Regions from separate parts of the Bradyrhizobium sp. Unk1 genome, predicted to be linked through region 1. Evidence: riboswitches for the same ligand, from Rfam matches in the RefSeq annotation. Region 1 holds a riboswitch; each other region holds the start of a gene.
The links. Region 1 has a riboswitch for cobalamin ahead of AC5ZFO_RS01125 (energy-coupling factor ABC transporter permease). Riboswitches for the same ligand answer to the same signal wherever they lie in the genome.
Positions count from the first base shown of each region.

Region 2: another riboswitch for cobalamin. It lies ahead of AC5ZFO_RS46115 (ribonucleoside-diphosphate reductase subunit alpha); the one in region 1 lies ahead of AC5ZFO_RS01125 (energy-coupling factor ABC transporter permease).
Region 3: another riboswitch for cobalamin. It lies ahead of metE (5-methyltetrahydropteroyltriglutamate--homocysteine S-methyltransferase); the one in region 1 lies ahead of AC5ZFO_RS01125 (energy-coupling factor ABC transporter permease).
Region 4: another riboswitch for cobalamin. It lies ahead of AC5ZFO_RS43735 (TonB-dependent receptor); the one in region 1 lies ahead of AC5ZFO_RS01125 (energy-coupling factor ABC transporter permease).

Region 1 covers NZ_JCAMOP010000001.1:263,356-267,340, reverse strand. The annotation lists gene AC5ZFO_RS01135 (cobyrinic acid a,c-diamide synthase CobB) at 1-768, shown strand, start outside; gene cobA (uroporphyrinogen-III C-methyltransferase) at 765-1,496, shown strand; cobalamin riboswitch at 1,543-1,758, shown strand; gene AC5ZFO_RS01125 (energy-coupling factor ABC transporter permease) at 1,796-2,473, shown strand; gene cobF (precorrin-6A synthase (deacetylating)) at 2,514-3,263, shown strand; gene cobT (nicotinate-nucleotide--dimethylbenzimidazole phosphoribosyltransferase) at 3,274-3,985, shown strand, end outside.
Region 2 covers NZ_JCAMOP010000091.1:4,568-8,552, forward strand. The annotation lists gene AC5ZFO_RS46100 (ribonucleotide-diphosphate reductase subunit beta) at 1-374, opposite strand, end outside; gene AC5ZFO_RS46105 (hypothetical protein) at 365-526, opposite strand; partial or broken gene AC5ZFO_RS46110 (hypothetical protein) at 576-692, opposite strand; gene AC5ZFO_RS46115 (ribonucleoside-diphosphate reductase subunit alpha) at 640-2,304, opposite strand; cobalamin riboswitch at 2,411-2,625, opposite strand; partial or broken gene AC5ZFO_RS46120 (hypothetical protein) at 2,646-2,887, opposite strand; gene AC5ZFO_RS46125 (GNAT family N-acetyltransferase) at 3,299-3,709, shown strand; gene AC5ZFO_RS46130 (DUF3302 domain-containing protein) at 3,946-3,985, opposite strand, start outside.
Region 3 covers NZ_JCAMOP010000046.1:56,071-60,055, reverse strand. The annotation lists gene AC5ZFO_RS39135 (nodulate formation efficiency C protein) at 1-683, opposite strand, end outside; cobalamin riboswitch at 1,701-1,903, shown strand; gene metE (5-methyltetrahydropteroyltriglutamate--homocysteine S-methyltransferase) at 2,007-3,985, shown strand, end outside.
Region 4 covers NZ_JCAMOP010000065.1:8,769-12,753, forward strand. The annotation lists gene AC5ZFO_RS43720 (efflux RND transporter periplasmic adaptor subunit) at 1-1,050, opposite strand, end outside; gene AC5ZFO_RS43725 (FixH family protein) at 1,135-1,527, opposite strand; gene AC5ZFO_RS43730 (hypothetical protein) at 1,630-1,995, opposite strand; cobalamin riboswitch at 2,226-2,433, shown strand; gene AC5ZFO_RS43735 (TonB-dependent receptor) at 2,598-3,985, shown strand, end outside.

The sequences.
Region 1 (3,985 bases):
GCCGAGATCAGCCTGCCGAAACGGCATCTCGGCCTGGTGCAGGCCGAAGAGCAGGCCGAGATCGGCAAGCTGATCGACGAAGCCGCGCGCTTCGTCGCCGAGCATGTCGATCTCGATGCGGTGCTGCGATCGGCCGCAAGCTGGTTGCCGCAACCGGCGGCAAACGGCATGAATGTGACGCCGCCCGGACAGCGCATTGCGCTTGCCCGCGATGCCGCGTTCTCCTTCATCTATCCGCACATGCTGGAGACCTGGCGCGCGGCCGGCGCCGAGATCTCGACCTTCTCGCCGCTTGCCGATGAAGCGCCCGATGCCAGCGCCGATGTCTGCTGGCTGCCCGGCGGTTATCCCGAGCTCCATGCCGGCACGATCGCCGCCAATGCCCGCTTTCGCAGCGGCTTGCGCGCCTTCGCTGACACACGGCCGGTGCACGGCGAATGCGGGGGCTATATGGTGCTGGGAACTGCTCTGACCGATGCCGACGGCATTCGCCATGAGATGACGGGCCTGCTCGGACTGGAGACGAGCTTTGCCAAGCGCCGCATGCATCTGGGCTATCGTCTCGCTGCGCTCGCCGCGCCGATGCCGGGCCATCAGGTCGGCGCGCGCCTGCGCGGTCACGAGTTCCACTATTCGACGATTGTCGCGCAGCCGGATACGCCGCTGGCGGTCGTGCAAGACGCAACAGGCGCCGTTATCGCCGAGACCGGCTCGCGCCGCGGTCGTGCCACCGGCACGTTCTTCCATCTGATCGCGGAGGACCGGTGAGCGGTTTTGTCACTTTCATCTCGGCCGGCCCCGGCGACCCCGAGCTCCTCACGGTCAAAGGCGCCGCGCGGCTGCGCGATGCCGACGTCGTGCTCTACGACGACCTCGCCTCCGGCGCGATCCTCGATCTGGCCCGGCCGGGCGCCAATCTCGTCGCGGTCGGGAAGCGCGCGGGGCGGCCCTCGACCAAGCAGCACCACGTCAACCGGCTGCTGGTCGACTACGCCGCGGCAGGCGTCCGTGTGGTGCGGCTGAAATCGGGCGATGCCGGCATCTTTGGCCGGCTCGAGGAGGAGCTGGAGGCGCTGCGCGAAGCCGGCATCGGCTACGAGATCATTCCCGGAATCACCTCGGCCTGTGTCGCCGCCGCGCAAGCCGGCATTCCCCTGACCCGGCGCCACACCTCGCGCCGGGTGCAGTTCGTGACCGGAGCCGATGTCACCGGCGAGCTGCCGCAGAATTTGAACTGGGCGGCGCTGGCGGACCCCGAAGCGACCACCGTGGTCTATATGGGCCGGCGCACCTTTCCGGCGCTTGTCGCAAAATTGATCGAGCACGGCCTCGCCCCTGATACCCCGGCGCTGTTCGCCGAATCCCTCGGGCGTCCCGACGAGCGGCTGGTCCGCACCACCATTGCCGAGCTGGCCGAACAGCTTGCACGGGGCGGCGCGGCCTCGACGGCCGCCGTGATCCTGTTTGGCGCGCTGGCGGGGGATTATCCGTCATGACCGTCCCGGCCGCCCTTCGCCCTTGACGCCCGGCTGGCGAAAGGGGCACACAGGAGATGCATGGTGCTCGAGGTGGCGCAAACCGCCGGAGCATAATCGGGAATGGGGGTGGGCGGACAATTGCGCCGCCCAAAACCCCAGCCGCCCCCGCGACTGTAAGCGGTGAGGGGCTCCGATCAGCCACTGGGCCGCGAGGCTCGGGAAGGCCGGAGAACCCCAGTGAACCGCGAGCCAGGAAACCGGCCGTGCATGTTTTGTGGCCAAGGCCGTCGGGTGTGACGGCAGGAAGGAACTGAACCATGCATATCGAACCCGGGATAGTATCGGGCGCCAAGCTCGTGTTGAGTTACGCAACCGGCATCGCCGTCGGCGGCGTTGCGTTGAAGCTCGCGGTCGAGACCGTGCGCGAGCAGGGCATCACGTCGTTCGCGGCGCGGACGCTCGCCACCACGGGCCTCGTGTTCGTCTTCTTCGAGATCCTGCCGCACTTCCCGGTCGGCGTCTCCGAGGTGCACTTCATCCTCGGCTCGACCCTGTTCCTGCTGTTTGGGGCAGCGCCGGCGGCCTTCGGCCTTGCGTTCGGACTGTTGTTCCAGGGCATCTTCTTCGAGCCGCCCGATCTGCCGCAATTCGGCATGAACGTCACCACGCTGCTGGTGCCGCTGTTCGGGATCCAGGCGATTGCCTCGCGGATCATTGCCCGCAACACCGCCTATGTCGATTTGAAGTACCGTCAGGCGCTGGCGCTGTCGACCACGTATCAGGCCGGCGTCATCGCCTGGGTCGCGTTCTGGGCGCTCTATGGCTCCGGCTTCGGTGCGACCAATCTCGTCAACATCGCAACCTTCGCGGCCTCCTACGCGCTCGTCATCGTGATCGAGCCGCTCGCCGATCTCGCCGTGCTGGCGCTGGCGAAATCGCTGCGCGGCGTCACCGCGCCCGGCTTCGTCACGCCGCGCCTTCACAACGCGGCCTAAGAGACAAGGGGCGGCCGCGATGGCCGCCCCTGCACGCGCGATGCTCACGCTCTCCCTGATAGGCATCGGTTGCGGTGATCCCGAGCAGCTCACGCGCGCCGCCGTTCAAGCCATCAACGCGGCCGATCTCATCCTGATCCCGCGCAAGGGGAGCGCAAAATCCGATCTCGCAGATCTCAGGCGGACGATCTGCGCGGATGTGCTCACCAATCAAACGACGCGTATTGCCGAGTTCGACCTTCCCGTGCGCGATGCCGGTGAAGCGGACTATCACAAGGGCGTGGACGATTGGCACGAGGCCGTGGCCGCGGCGTGGTCGCGGACGATCGCGAGCCAGCTCGGTGATGACGGCAAGGTCGCGCTGCTGATCTGGGGCGATCCTTCGCTCTACGATTCCTCGCTGCGCATTGCGCGGCGTCTCGATCCCTTGCCTGATATCGAGGTCGTGCCCGGCATCACCTCGATCCAGGCGCTCTGCGCGGCGCATGCGCTCCCGCTCAACGACATCGGCGAGCCCTTCCTGGTCACGACGGGCCGTCGCTTGCGCGAAGGCGGCTGGCCGCAGGGCGTCGATACCGTGGTGGTGATGCTCGACGGTGGCACGGCATTCCAGTCGCTCGATCCAAGCGGGCTGCACATCTGGTGGGGCGCCTATCTCGGCATGCCCGATCAGATTGCCATGTCGGGCGTTCTGGCCGAGATCGGCCCGCGCATCGTTGCCGCACGACAGGATGCGCGCGAGTGGCACGGCTGGATCATGGACAGCTACATTCTCAAGCGCAGGCCGTAAGCGAGGCAGCATGCTCCCCGAATGGGTCACCCAAAAATGCCCCGAGATTTCCGCGGTTCATCGCGAGGCGGCGCTCGCGCGTCAGGCGCAACTCACAAAACCGGCCGGCGCGCTCGGCCGGCTGGAGCAGCTTGCGGTCGAGCTTGCGGGCCTGCAGGCAACCGAGCAGCCGCGCGCCGCGCGGGTGCCGATCATCGTCTTCGCCGGCGATCACGGCATCGTCGCGCAGGGCGTGTCGGCCTATCCGCAAGGAGTGACCATCGCGATGATGGCGAATTTTGCCTCGGGCGGTGCCGCGATCTCGGTGCTGGCGCGTGAGCTTGGCTCAAACCTTGAGGTCGTCGACGCCGGCACGCTGGCGCAGGAGGCGATCGCGGGCGTTGTCACCGACAAGCCGCGCCAGGGCACGCGCGATTTCAGCGTGGAAGCCGCGCTCACCCCGACGGAGCTGGCATTCGCCTTCGAGGCCGGTCAGCGCGCAGTCGCGCGCGCGGCAGCCGGCAGGCCCGATCTCCTGATCTTCGGCGAGATGGGCATCGGCAATACCACGACGTCGGCGGCGATTGCGGCGAGCCTGCTCGGCATCAGTGCCGAGGAGATCGCGGGCAGCGGTACCGGCGTCGATGCGGCCGGCCGCGCGCACAAGGCGGGTGTGATCGATGCGGCGATTGCGCGTCACGGCGTTGCGGGCGCTTTGCCGGAACAGATTCTGTGCGCCGTCG
Region 2 (3,985 bases), on a different contig from region 1:
TAGGCGTCGATATGAACCGTCTCCATATTGGTGAAAGCGGCAATCATCATCTGGACGGTGAGCGGCTGGAAGATCGGGATGTAGCGCTTGAGATAGTTGTCGCCGACCTCGATGTCCGACTGAGTGAAAAAACGGAAGATCTGGGTAAGCAGCGCACGCTCGTTGGCGGTGACGCGGTCCGACGCCCAGTCCTTGAGGTCGGTGCCGAGCGGTACCTCTTCGCCCATCCAGTGGGTCTGCTGCTGGCGTTTCCAGAACTCGTAAGCCCAGGCGTAGCGATCGACGTCATAGCTGCCGGTCGAATCAAGGAGGCCGACGCGCCCCTTGCCGATCAGCGTGCGCGGATCGACGGACGACAGATCGATCATTGACATGCGAGGCACTCCTCATAGTCGGTGCGCTGCGGCGCCGGCGTTGCCGTGTCATCCTCGGCAATCTTGCCGGCGAACGCCGCGCGCGAGATCGATATTGAACGGCAGTAGTAGAGGCTCTTCACCCCACGCTTCCATGCCGTCCAGTGCAGCATGTGGAAGGTCCCACTTATCGACGTCGGCCGGCAGATAGAGGTTGATCGACTGGCTCTGGCAAATGAATGGGGCGCGATCGGCGGCAAGCTCGACGATCCAGCGCTGGTCGACCTCAAAAGGCGGTGCGAAGGACCGCTTTCTCGTGCTCCGACAGGATGTCGAGATGGGCGACCGCCCCCTCGTGCGCGATGATCGACTGCCAGGTCGCCGAGGTGTCGGTGCCCTTGGCGGCCAGCACCTTGGCGAGATGCGGATTACGCACCGAGATGGCGCCGGATAGCGTCTTGTGGGTGTAGATGTTGGCCGGGATTGGCTCGGTGCAGGCGCTGGTGCCGCCGCAGATGATGCTTATCGAGGCGGTCGGCGCGATCGCCATCTTGTGGCTGAAGCGCGCCATCACGCCGCGTTCCAGGGCATCCGGGCACGGGCCACGCTCGCGAGCGAGCGCCACGGATGCCGCGTCGGCATCGCGACGGATTTGTCGGAACATGTTCAGATTGAACGACTTGGCCAGGACACTCTCCATCGGAATGCCCTTGGCCTGGAGAAACGAGTGGAAGCCCATGACGCCGAGGCCAACGGAGCGTTCGCGCAGGGCGGCGTAGCGGGCACGCTTCATGCCGTCCGGCGCCACTGTGATGAAGTGGGTGAGCACGTTGTCGAGGAGGCGCATGACGTCCTCGATGAAGCCGGGCTCCTTATTCCACTGGTCCCAGGTCTCGAGGTTGAGCGACGGCAGGCAGCACACCGCGGTGCGCTCCTCGTCGCGATGATCGATGCCGGTCGGCAGCGTAATCTCGCTGCACAGGTTGGAGGTCGAGACCTTGAGGCCGAGCTCGCGCTGGTGCTTGGGGAGCGCGCGGTTCACGGTGTCGATGAACAAGAGATAAGGCTCGCCCGTCTGCAGCCGGTTCTCAAGGATACGTTGCCACAGCTGGCGGGCATCGATCTCGCGGACGACCTCGTTAGTCTTCGGGCTGCGGAGAGCGAACGTGGTGCCGGCACCCACGGCACGCATGAACTCGTCGGTGACGTTGATGCCGTGATGTAGGTTGAGGCTCTTGCGGTTGAAGTCGCCGGACGCCTTGCGGATCTCGAGGAACTCCTCGATCTCGGGATGGTGGATATCGAGATAGACCGCCGCCGAGCCGCGCCGCAACGAGCCCTGGCTGATCGCCAGCGTCAGGCCGTCCATGACGTGGATGAACGGGATGATGCCCGAGGTGACGCCGCCCCTCACTTTCTCGCCGATCGAGCGAACATTCCCCCAGTAGGTGCCGATGCCGCCGCCGTTGGAGGCAAGCCAGACGTTCTCGTTCCAGGTGCCGACGATGCCTTCGAGCGAGTCCGACACCGAGTTAAGGAAGCACGAGATCGGCAGGCCGCGCGGGGGGGCGCCGTTGGAGAGCACCGGTGTGGCCGGCATGAACCACAGTCGAGACATCCCATCATACAGACGTTGGGCATGCGCAACATCGTCCGCGAAGGCGCAAGACACCCGGGCGAACATGTCCTGGAGGCTTTCGCCGGCGAGCAGATAACGGTCGGTCAGCGTCAGCTTGCCGAACGACGTCAGCAGGTTGTCGCGCGACCGATCGAGCGTGAGGTCAGACGGCCTTGGCGATGGCGCGAGGGGCCTTGGCAGCGGAGCCGGCGATGGCGGCGGCTGCACAAGACACAGTTCAGGCGTGGTAGGCTTGGCCTGCGCTGGGAGCGGCCGCACACTCGGCATCTCGATGAGATGACCATGCTGATCGAAATCGTAAGACGGCGACATCGGCAACCCCGCGATGTTTGAGGCTGGGGGGCCGTGCGGACGACTTGCGAGGAGACCGGGCAAATATCACCAGTTGCAAGCAACCCACCGGGGCACCCCGCCCGAGGACGTTCGTTCTGTCGCGGCAGGTCTCCTGGCTCGCGGGTCGCTGCGGCTGTCGGCCTTCCCAGCGCTGTCGCGCCAGTGACCATGATGACAACCGCTCGCCGCTTACAGTTGCGGGGGCAGCCTCGGAATAGCCGTTGCCGGCGCACTGGGTTCCCTCTTAGCTTCCATCCTACGAGATGCGGGAATGGAAGACCCGTGACGGGCTACATATAGGCGCCGCTCGCGGAGATTCGTCAAGGCGGCACCGTCAAGTTAACGAATTGGAGCAGCCCCAAGGTCGAGGTTCGGCGAGCGCTTGTCGTGGAGATCTCGCGCCAAGTCGCAAAGGCTCGCTCGCGCGAAGCACGACGGAAGTCGGCAGTGACGGCTCCGAGAGAGAGGATGTGGAAAAGGTTCGCGACCTGATCATGAACTGACAGAAAAGTTGAGCCTGACGGGACGATTTGAAACGCTTCATGATCCGATCGCGTCGCCTGTCACCCTTCCGGCGTTCGTGGTCTGGACTATCCCTTCACCCGGCGATGTCCGCTGTAGGTGCTTCCCGTCGAGTCTCTACTCCTCCCCCCTGGCAGGGGCTTGGCTCGGGATTGGCAATGAAGGTTTCCGCGACTTTGAGCAGTTCTGCTCCTCTTTCCCCAAGGGCCTCGAATCGGCCCATCTATACGGCGCATACGACCTCGGGACAAAAGGACTAGAGTCTGTTCCGCTCACGGATTGAGCAGCCGAGCGTCAGGGCGTGTACTGTTGCCCGCCAGCATTTGATGCTAGTGAACAGCGGTTAATAAATCACTGAAAGTGCATTGCATGCCTTGGCGAGCAATGGAGTGCGAAGATCTTCCATCTGTGAACGCGATCGTAGATCGCGTTCACCTCAATTACCCTGAGGATGAGGCCGTATTCTCGGAGCGGCTTCGGCTTTACCCCGCCGGATGCTTCGTGCTTGAGCGCGAGGCGATTGGTGCTGCTGGCTATATTTCATCCATCCTTGGCACTTCAAAAGCCACCCGCTCTCAATGTCCTTCTAAAATCCGTACCCGACGCCGCATCCACATATTATATCCACGATATCGCGCTATTGCCCGAGGCGCGGTCTGGCGGCGCAGCGTCCGAGGTTGTGCGCAAGCTGATTAGCCACGCTAGGCGCGCGCACCTTCCAAACGTTTCCCTGGTTGCTGTGAACGGCTCAACGAGGTTCTGGGAGAGGAATAGCTTCCAGACGCTGGAAGACCCGCAAGTGAACGAGAAGCTTGCTAGCTACGACGAGCAGGCCAAGTATATGGTTCATCGCTTCTCATGATATTTCTGTAGCGGCTGTTAGAACACTACCAACAAGTCGCATTGGGTTTGGGCATAGCCGCCCCAGAGACCGCGTTGCGCACTACGATGACCGAGCCCCGGGATGAGGAGACCGAGCAAGGCCGGCAGGCTGACCAGGGAAGGCGAAAGCTTCCAGAATACGTTGAACCGCAGCGATCTTGAAGAGGAATAGCAAGAGCAGCCGCACAACGAAAGTGTTGATGATCGGGACGCCCATCACGAGGCTCCCGTATTTCGAGGAGCCGGCACCTCGACA
Region 3 (3,985 bases), on a different contig from region 1:
CCTTCGCTCTTCTCGAAAGTGATGACCCCGTTGTGTGTAAAAAAACGGGGCCCTGGGATATTACAGTTCACTAAAAGCAAAACGCGCCACAGATCACCTTTCTCGGTCGGCTTGTCATTCTGCTTCGGCAAGTAGTCCACTCCAACAGGTTCAACGATAGTGCAGTGGCCCTGCCGCAGAAGATCGCCGAGCTGGCCTTGCGTAGTCGTCACAAAGTTGAAGTTGCTCGGATCATGCAGAAAGCGAAGATTTGCGTCCCTTTTGCCATCCTTGACTTCACTGGCGATCAACGAGAGCGCCAGGGCGCGCCAGCCCAATTCCATCGGCTTTGCATAGGTCGACGCAAGTTGAATCGTGCCGTCGAGCGCGATCTTCCAGGTGATAACGTACTGTTCGTCTGATGTATCATTCCGGTGCCTGGTCCACGAAACGAAAACATAGTCGTTTTGGTCAAGTTCAGCGACGCCCCACATTCGAGGGACAAACTGTGCCACCTTCGAGACGTTGGAGATAATTTGTTCTATTGTCTCGCCGTCTTGCGCTCGCCACGTTGACTTGAATCTTTCGATAAGGGGGCTCTCGTTGGCGCGAACACTGTTGCTCGTCGGAGCCAGCCCGGCCAGGCAGATCAGGGATTGACCGAGACAAAACCATAACGCGCGTCTTCCAAACATTTTCCTCATAACTGTCGGCCTATCTGGTTTCATCCACACGTCATTCCAAAGCGGGCAACCTTCAACCTGTTATGCGCGAGCGCAAGAAGTTAGCGGCGACGCAACGGGGAGACCGATGGTGTCCCGTGCGAGCAGGCGCTCCCCTCAATGTCACGCGCCGCTAACTTCGCTGCCGGCGACAGCCTCAATTTGCTGTGCTGGACATGCCCAGCAGGAGGAGACTGGGCATGCCGAAGACTTGCATTCTTCGTGCCAGGTAATAGACGGCAATTCGAACCGCTTTTGTGTCCTCTTTGTCGACTTTCCGACTGGCCCACGTCTGGATGTTTCCGTTCAGCGCTATCCAGCGCGGCTTATGCATCCTCGTCACGCACCGGATATTCGACGGCGCAGCGGAACGCCTCAGTGCCAAGTTTCTGATGAGAATTGGGAGCACGTTTGCCGCCATTGAACCGTTTGATTCGGTATCGTTGCCAGAATGTGCCTTTCGATCTCTGCCATGCGTTTGGGCATTTGCGGCCAATGGGCCATGGTGCGTTTGGCGCTCCTTTCGACATGCGGCGCTCCGGAAGTCGAGAACAGCCTCAGTCAGGTTCGCTTTGCACTCGATGGCCAACGAGGCGAAGCCGATCTTCACCGCCGAGCATTTGGAGTCTGGCTGGACCGCAAATCAACGTGCTGGCCGGGTATTGTTACTGGCTTTGCCAGCTTGGGCCTACCAACACGGATCCTGTGGGCCGAGAAGGTGGCTGGATGGTGGACGTGCTCAAGCAACCGCGGGGAAGCCGGGACTCGCAACAGATGCGTTCTGCTCGAGGCAGCAGTCCCGACCGCGCAAGCCGCATTTGTCCCTTCCACCGATCTGGCATGCGGCCCGCGGGCAGCTGCGATGGTCATTCCGTATCGCTGATTGGAGAGCGCTTCTACATCATCTCAACGATAGAGATGCACGGTCATTCGCGTAGCAGATGTCGCAGCATCAGCTTGAGACATAATCTGAGAGGTTGACGGAAGACTTCTCTTGCCGATAATCCAAGTCGTCGAGGTTCTCCGGTTTCCATTTGATCCGGAGCTAAGAGGGAAGCCGGTGACTATGCCGGCGCTGCCCCCGCAACTGTGAGCGGCAAGCCGCTGTCCAACGATGTCACTGAAGCCTGCGCGGCTTCGGGAAGGCCGGACAGAAGCGATGACCCGCGAGCCAGGAGACCTGCCCCGACAATATATTCGTCCACGGGCGGGGTGTCCCGGTGGTGCGCCAAGCAGCCGTCGCACCGCGCGACTTTCCCTGCCTGCGTCCGCCACGGCCTCTGCCCCCAACTTGGGGTTAACGCTATGTCTCTTCTCTCCCTTCCGGTTGCCACGCTAGGAACGCCACGCATCGGTCCAAGGCGCGAGCTCAAACTCGCTCTAGAAAGCTACTGGGCCGGAAAAAGCAGCGAACAGCAGTTGCTCGAGGACGCAGCTGGCCTGCGTGCCGCAAATTGGGCTCGTCAGAAATCTATCGGCGTCACGGTCATTCCATCCAACGATTTCTCGCTGTATGATCAGGTGCTCGACACAAGTGTCATGGTTGGCGCCATCCCGGAGATCTACGCCTCGAAAGGCGAATCCGTTTCGCTCAAGACGTACTTCGCCATGGCCCGCGGATCAGAATGCGACGATCAGGATGCGAGTTGCGGTCACGGACCGCGGGGTTTTGGCGCACCTGCGCAGGAGATGACCAAGTGGTTCGACACCAACTACCATTACATGGTCCCCGAATTTCACAGGGGACAGACTTTCAGGCTATGCTCTCGCAAGCCGATCGAGGAGTATGAGGAAGCCAAGGCCCTTGGCTTTCAGACCCGCCCTGTCCTGATCGGGCCTGTCACATTCCTAAAGCTCGGCAAGAGTCCCGATCCTGCGTTCCAGCCACTCTCACTACTGGATGAACTGATACCGGCCTATATCGAGGTTCTGCAGGAATTGGCCCAACGTGGGGCAAATTGGGTTCAGTTCGACGAGCCCTGCCTGGTTCTTGATCTGGATGAGAGGGCGCGACAATCTTTGCGACATGCCTATGACCGGCTCGAAAAGGAGGGGCCAGCCATCAACATCTTAGTTGCCAGCTATTTCGGCGACCTCGGGGCCAATCTGGACACCGCCTTGAGCCTGCCAGTTGCCGGACTGCACCTCGATCTCGTTCGGGCGCCACAGTTGTTGGACCAGGTCATCGCTGGCGGCCGAAGTGATCTCGTCATGTCGCTCGGTGTCGTCGACGGCCGGAATGTATGGCGGTCGAATTTGTCCTCGCTGCGCCAGCGGCTCGGACCCGCGATTGCGAAGCTCGGCAAGGATCGTGTACAGATTGCCCCATCCTGCTCGCTGCTTCATGTGCCGGTCGATGTTGAACTCGAAACCGGGCTCGCTTCCGACGTCAAGAGCTGGCTTGCTTTCGCAGTCCAGAAGATGCGGGAGCTCGCGATCCTGGCGCGGGCACTCGCAGGCAACCAGAATGTTGCGCTAGCTCTTGCCGAGTCGGAATGTGCCGCGACTATCCGCCGAACTTCGCCGAAAATCCGTGATGCCAATGTCGCTGTCCGGATGAAAGCGATCGATCAGACCACGCGTCGGCGCGCGAGCCCATTTCCCCGCCGTACCGAGATCCAAAGCAATCGTTTCGGACTACCGGCTTTTCCTACCACGACGATCGGATCGTTTCCGCAGACCACAGAGGTCCGGAATGCTCGTGCGGCGCATGCGCGAGGCGCGATAAGTGACGAGCAATACGACAGGTTCCTCAAGGACGAGACTGCGCGCGCCGTACGTTGGCAGGAGGACATCGGTCTCGACGTCCTCGTGCACGGCGAGTTCGAGCGCAATGACATGGTGCAGTACTTCGGCGAGCAGCTCGCCGGCTTCGCATTTACCAGGAACGGATGGGTGCAGTCCTACGGCTCGCGCTGCGTCAGGCCACCGATCCTGTTTGGCGATGTAGTGCGGTCGAAGCCTATCACCGTGGACTGGTGGCGCTACGCGCAATCACTAACGAGGAAGCCGATGAAGGCGATGTTGACCGGACCGGTGACGATCTTGAACTGGTCCTTTGTTCGCGATGATGTTCCCAGAAGCGAGGTCTGCCGCCAGATTGCGCTCGCGATCCGAGACGAAGTCCGCGATCTCGAGAATGCTGGTGCGACCATGATCCAGATCGACGAAGCCGCACTGCGCGAAGGAATGCCGTTGCGTCGATCGGAGTGGACGGCCTATCTCGACTGGGCCGTGGATTGCTTCCGCATCTGCTCATCGGGCGTCGCCGATGAAACGCAAAT
Region 4 (3,985 bases), on a different contig from region 1:
TCGCGTGTCGCGGTTCACCTGCGGATAAACGACGGCGATTGTCCCGGTGAAGCTTCGGCCGTGGAAACTGCGCGCGCGCACCGCGACTGACTGCCCCACCGCGATGTTGCCGAGATCGCGCTCGGCCACGTCGACCAGCGCCCAGACGACCGAGGTGTCCGCGATCCGGAACAGCACGTCGCCGGGATTGGCCCGCATACCTTCGATCGCGTTGCGTTCGAGCACGACCCCGTCGCGCGGCGCAGACCAGCGTATGGCGACGGGCGCGGTGTGCGTCTTGTCCATCTCCGCGATGACGGACTCGGGAACGTCGAGATTGACCAGCCGCTGTCGCGAGCCGCGACCGTACATCTCGACACCGCCGACCGTCTTGGAGGTGATCGTCGCGAGATATTCCGCAGCCGCGGACGCCACGGCCGAACTGTAGATTTCCATCAGCGGCTGGCCGGCCTTCACGCGCGTGCCGGTGGTCACGTCGGCAACCTTCTGCACGAAGCTTTCGGCGCGCATCGCGATCACCGACACGCGGCGTTCATCGAGCTGGATCGTGCCGGGCGCCTTCACCGAGACCCGGATCGAGCGCCGCGCGACGGGCTCGGACTTCACGCCCGCGCGCTGGATCTTGCCGGGCGACAGCTTCACGGTGCCGTCGTCGGTGTCGTCGCCTTCGTAAACGGCGACATAGTCCATCCCCATCGGATCCTTCTTTGGGACGGTCGACGTATCGGGCAGCCCCATGGGATTGCGGTAGTAAAGGATTTTTCGCGGCGAAGCCGCCTGCGCCTTCGGCAGCGCCGGCGCGACGGCCGCTCCATCGTCGTCGTAGACCGGCAGATAGTCCCGCGCGCGGTCGTCCTTCTTCGGACCCGCAGACCAGAGCGGTGCACCACTTGGATCGCGGTAGTAGAGCGGCGTTCGCTCCGCGGCAGCCGCAGCCGACGTCATGTCGGCCTCGGCGAGCCAGCCCGCACCGTTCGAATGCCAGTAGTAACCGGCCAGGACCAGGCCACCGCCCAGCGCAAGAGCCGTCAGGAGACGCAGCGTTTTCATGTCGTGTATCCGCGCGCCCGGGAGCGCGCGTCCGTGTGAAGGAAAAAGGGGAATGTCGGGCGCCGCCGGGCAGCGCCCGAACGCTCACTTGATCGCCGTGACGATCACCTTGCCGGTGACGGTCTCCGGTTCGCCCTGCACCTTCACGGACAGCGTCATCTGGTAGCGGCCGGCCATCGGCAGGTCCGTCTTGAAGGCGTACACACCCGGCTCCCTGGACGGCAGCGGCGCGACCGCCGATTCCATCTCGGCCATCCCGTCCGGGGCCATGTCGAGGCGGGTCTTGAAGATGACCGCATCCGGTATCGGCTTGCCGGTCTGCTTGTTCGTCAGGCGAACGGCGAGCGTGACGTCTTCGCCCTTCTTCATCTGCGGAGTGACGGGCTCGAAGGCGTAGTCGCCCGCGCCCGCCATCGCGGTGGAAGCGGCAAGCGAAAGGGTGGCGGCGAGAGCCGCGGTGCTGATTTTGGAAAGCATTGTCCTGTCCTCATGAATTGATCTTTCGCCGTGGCGCGTGAAGCGCGCACGTCAGTCGTCGTCGCGAGCAGGCATGCCGCTCGCGTCTCGGGCTTTGCGAGATCAGATTCGAGGAGGTCGGAAAGGAGGACTGCCGCCGCGGAAGGAAACGACCTGATCCGGGGGAATAACCATCGTGCTGGCCATGACGGCGAGACGTTCGAACGCCACGGGCCGGACATCACCGAGCGCGATGATCCCGCCAACGCAGCAGAAACCCATCCCGCACTTGTAGCCGTCGCTATGGGAGCCCGTTCCCTTCATGTCGGGACAACACTCGTCCATCGACATGTCGGCGTCGCCGCTCATGTGCATGGCCGTCTGCATGCCGTCCGACGACATTGCGAGGTTCGCCGCGGACGCGCCGACCGGCAGCATCGCCAGAGATATGGCGATGGCGACTGCCAGGATGGTACGGACGAACTGCATCAATATCGACTTGCCTTGTCGGGCCGGAACACGGCCTCAGTAGCATATTCGGACACCAAAGGCAGTCATTGATCGTGGTCAAGGGTACGTTACCCAGGCTCGTCCGGAGGCCGGTTGGACGTTTCGACGCGGTCCTTCGGACTATCGTGCAAAACAGCAACACAAGGCCACCATCGACCAACCGGCCCGTCCAACAGCCCGCGCGGATGTTGACGCGCTCACCCCCGGATGCCAGTTTCGTGATCGGTAGTGTCCGCAAGGACTCTTCAAGGGAATGCGGTGCGTCCACCTCAGTGGGCAATTCCGCGGCTGCCCCCGCAACTGTAGGCGGATAGTCGACGACCAAACGAACCACTGGAGCCCCGTTTGGGCCTCTGGGAAGGCGGTCGAAGGCGATGACCCGCGAGCCAGGAAACCTGCTGCCAGCCATGGTCACGCGCGAACGCATTGGGCGGGGTGCCCTGATGTCGGACAAGTAGCCGGTGCATCCGCCGCCTGGGGCGAAGGTGGATGACTAAGGCAACCGCGGTGACGGTTTGTTTGCGTCGCCGCAGAGCGTTGTCGTGCAAGATCTTCATTTCCGTGCTGGCGCGAGGCCAGCGTTGTCGCATGCTTTCCTGATTACTCTGCTCGCGTCGGTGTCCTTATCGTCCGCGGCGCTCGCGCAAAGCGCGGCGGAGGACAACCGCTCCAGGGAGGTCGGCCCGGTGATCGTGTCGCCGCCTGCGCCGCGACAGGCTCCTGCCGTCAGCCCCGGCACTCAGAAGCAGCGCGCGGCCCGGCGCGCCGCGGGACGCAATCGTGGCGCCCCTGCTGTCGCCGTTCCGGCCACGCAAGCTCCGAGCGGCCCGGTGCAGACGCCGCTGAACACGGCCGCCGTCACCGACGTCGGCTCCCGGCTCGGGATCACGGCGCGCGAGATGCCGGCGACCGTCGAGGTCATCAGTCATCAGACGATGCAGGACCTGGGCATCCGGACCACGACCGACATCGCCAAGGCTGCAGTCGGCGTCACCGGCGGCGATGCGCCCGGCGCGCCCGCCATCTTCTCGATGCGTGGCTTTTCCGGCGACCAGATCTCCACGCTCTACAACGGCATCCCGATCGGGCCGTCGACCATGACCGGCCGTCCCATGGACGTGGCTGGCCTCCAGCAGGTCGAGATCATCAAGGGACCGGACTCGCTGGTGGCGGGCCTCGGTGCGACCGGCGGCGCCATCAACTACGTGAACAAGGCGCCGCACACCGGACCAATCGTCAACGACGCCTTCACCTCCTACGATTCCTTCAACGGCTATCGCGCCGGTTACGGATCGGGCGGCAGCACGCTGATCAACGGCCTCGACTACCGCTTCGACATCAGCCATTTCAACAACAAGGGCTTTATCGACGACACCTATTCGAAGCTCAGCAACGTATCGGGCCAGCTGAACTATCGCGTCAACGAGAACCTGAAGATCTGGGGCGCGACCGAATACAGGCAGGACAACGACCGCTTCTACTGGGGAACGCCGCTCGTGCCGGCGAACGCGCCGGGCATCGTGCCGACGTACGGCATCGTGTCCGGCCTCTGGAGCAACTATTACCTCGGCGGCGGCACGCCGGTCCCGGTCACCATCGACGCGCGCACGCTGACCACGAACTACAATGTGCTCGACAATCACAGCGGCGCCAACGAGCTCTGGCTGCGCAGCGGCTTTCAATGGGACATCACCAACAACATCTCGCTGAAAAGCCAGGTCTATGGCTATGACGCCCACCGGCACTGGTTCAACAACGAGATCTCGTCGTTTGACCAGACCGTAGGCAATTTCGCAGGCGCGCAGAGCATCTACCGCGAGCGCCTGGCGCTCGATCACGCGCAGCGGCTCTACGGCAACATCACCGACCTCACCGTCAATTCCAACGTCGGCGGAATGGACAATCGCTTCGTCGCCACCGTGGCGGCGAGCAGCAACCAGTTCAACGTCTCGCAGGACACGCTGTTCTT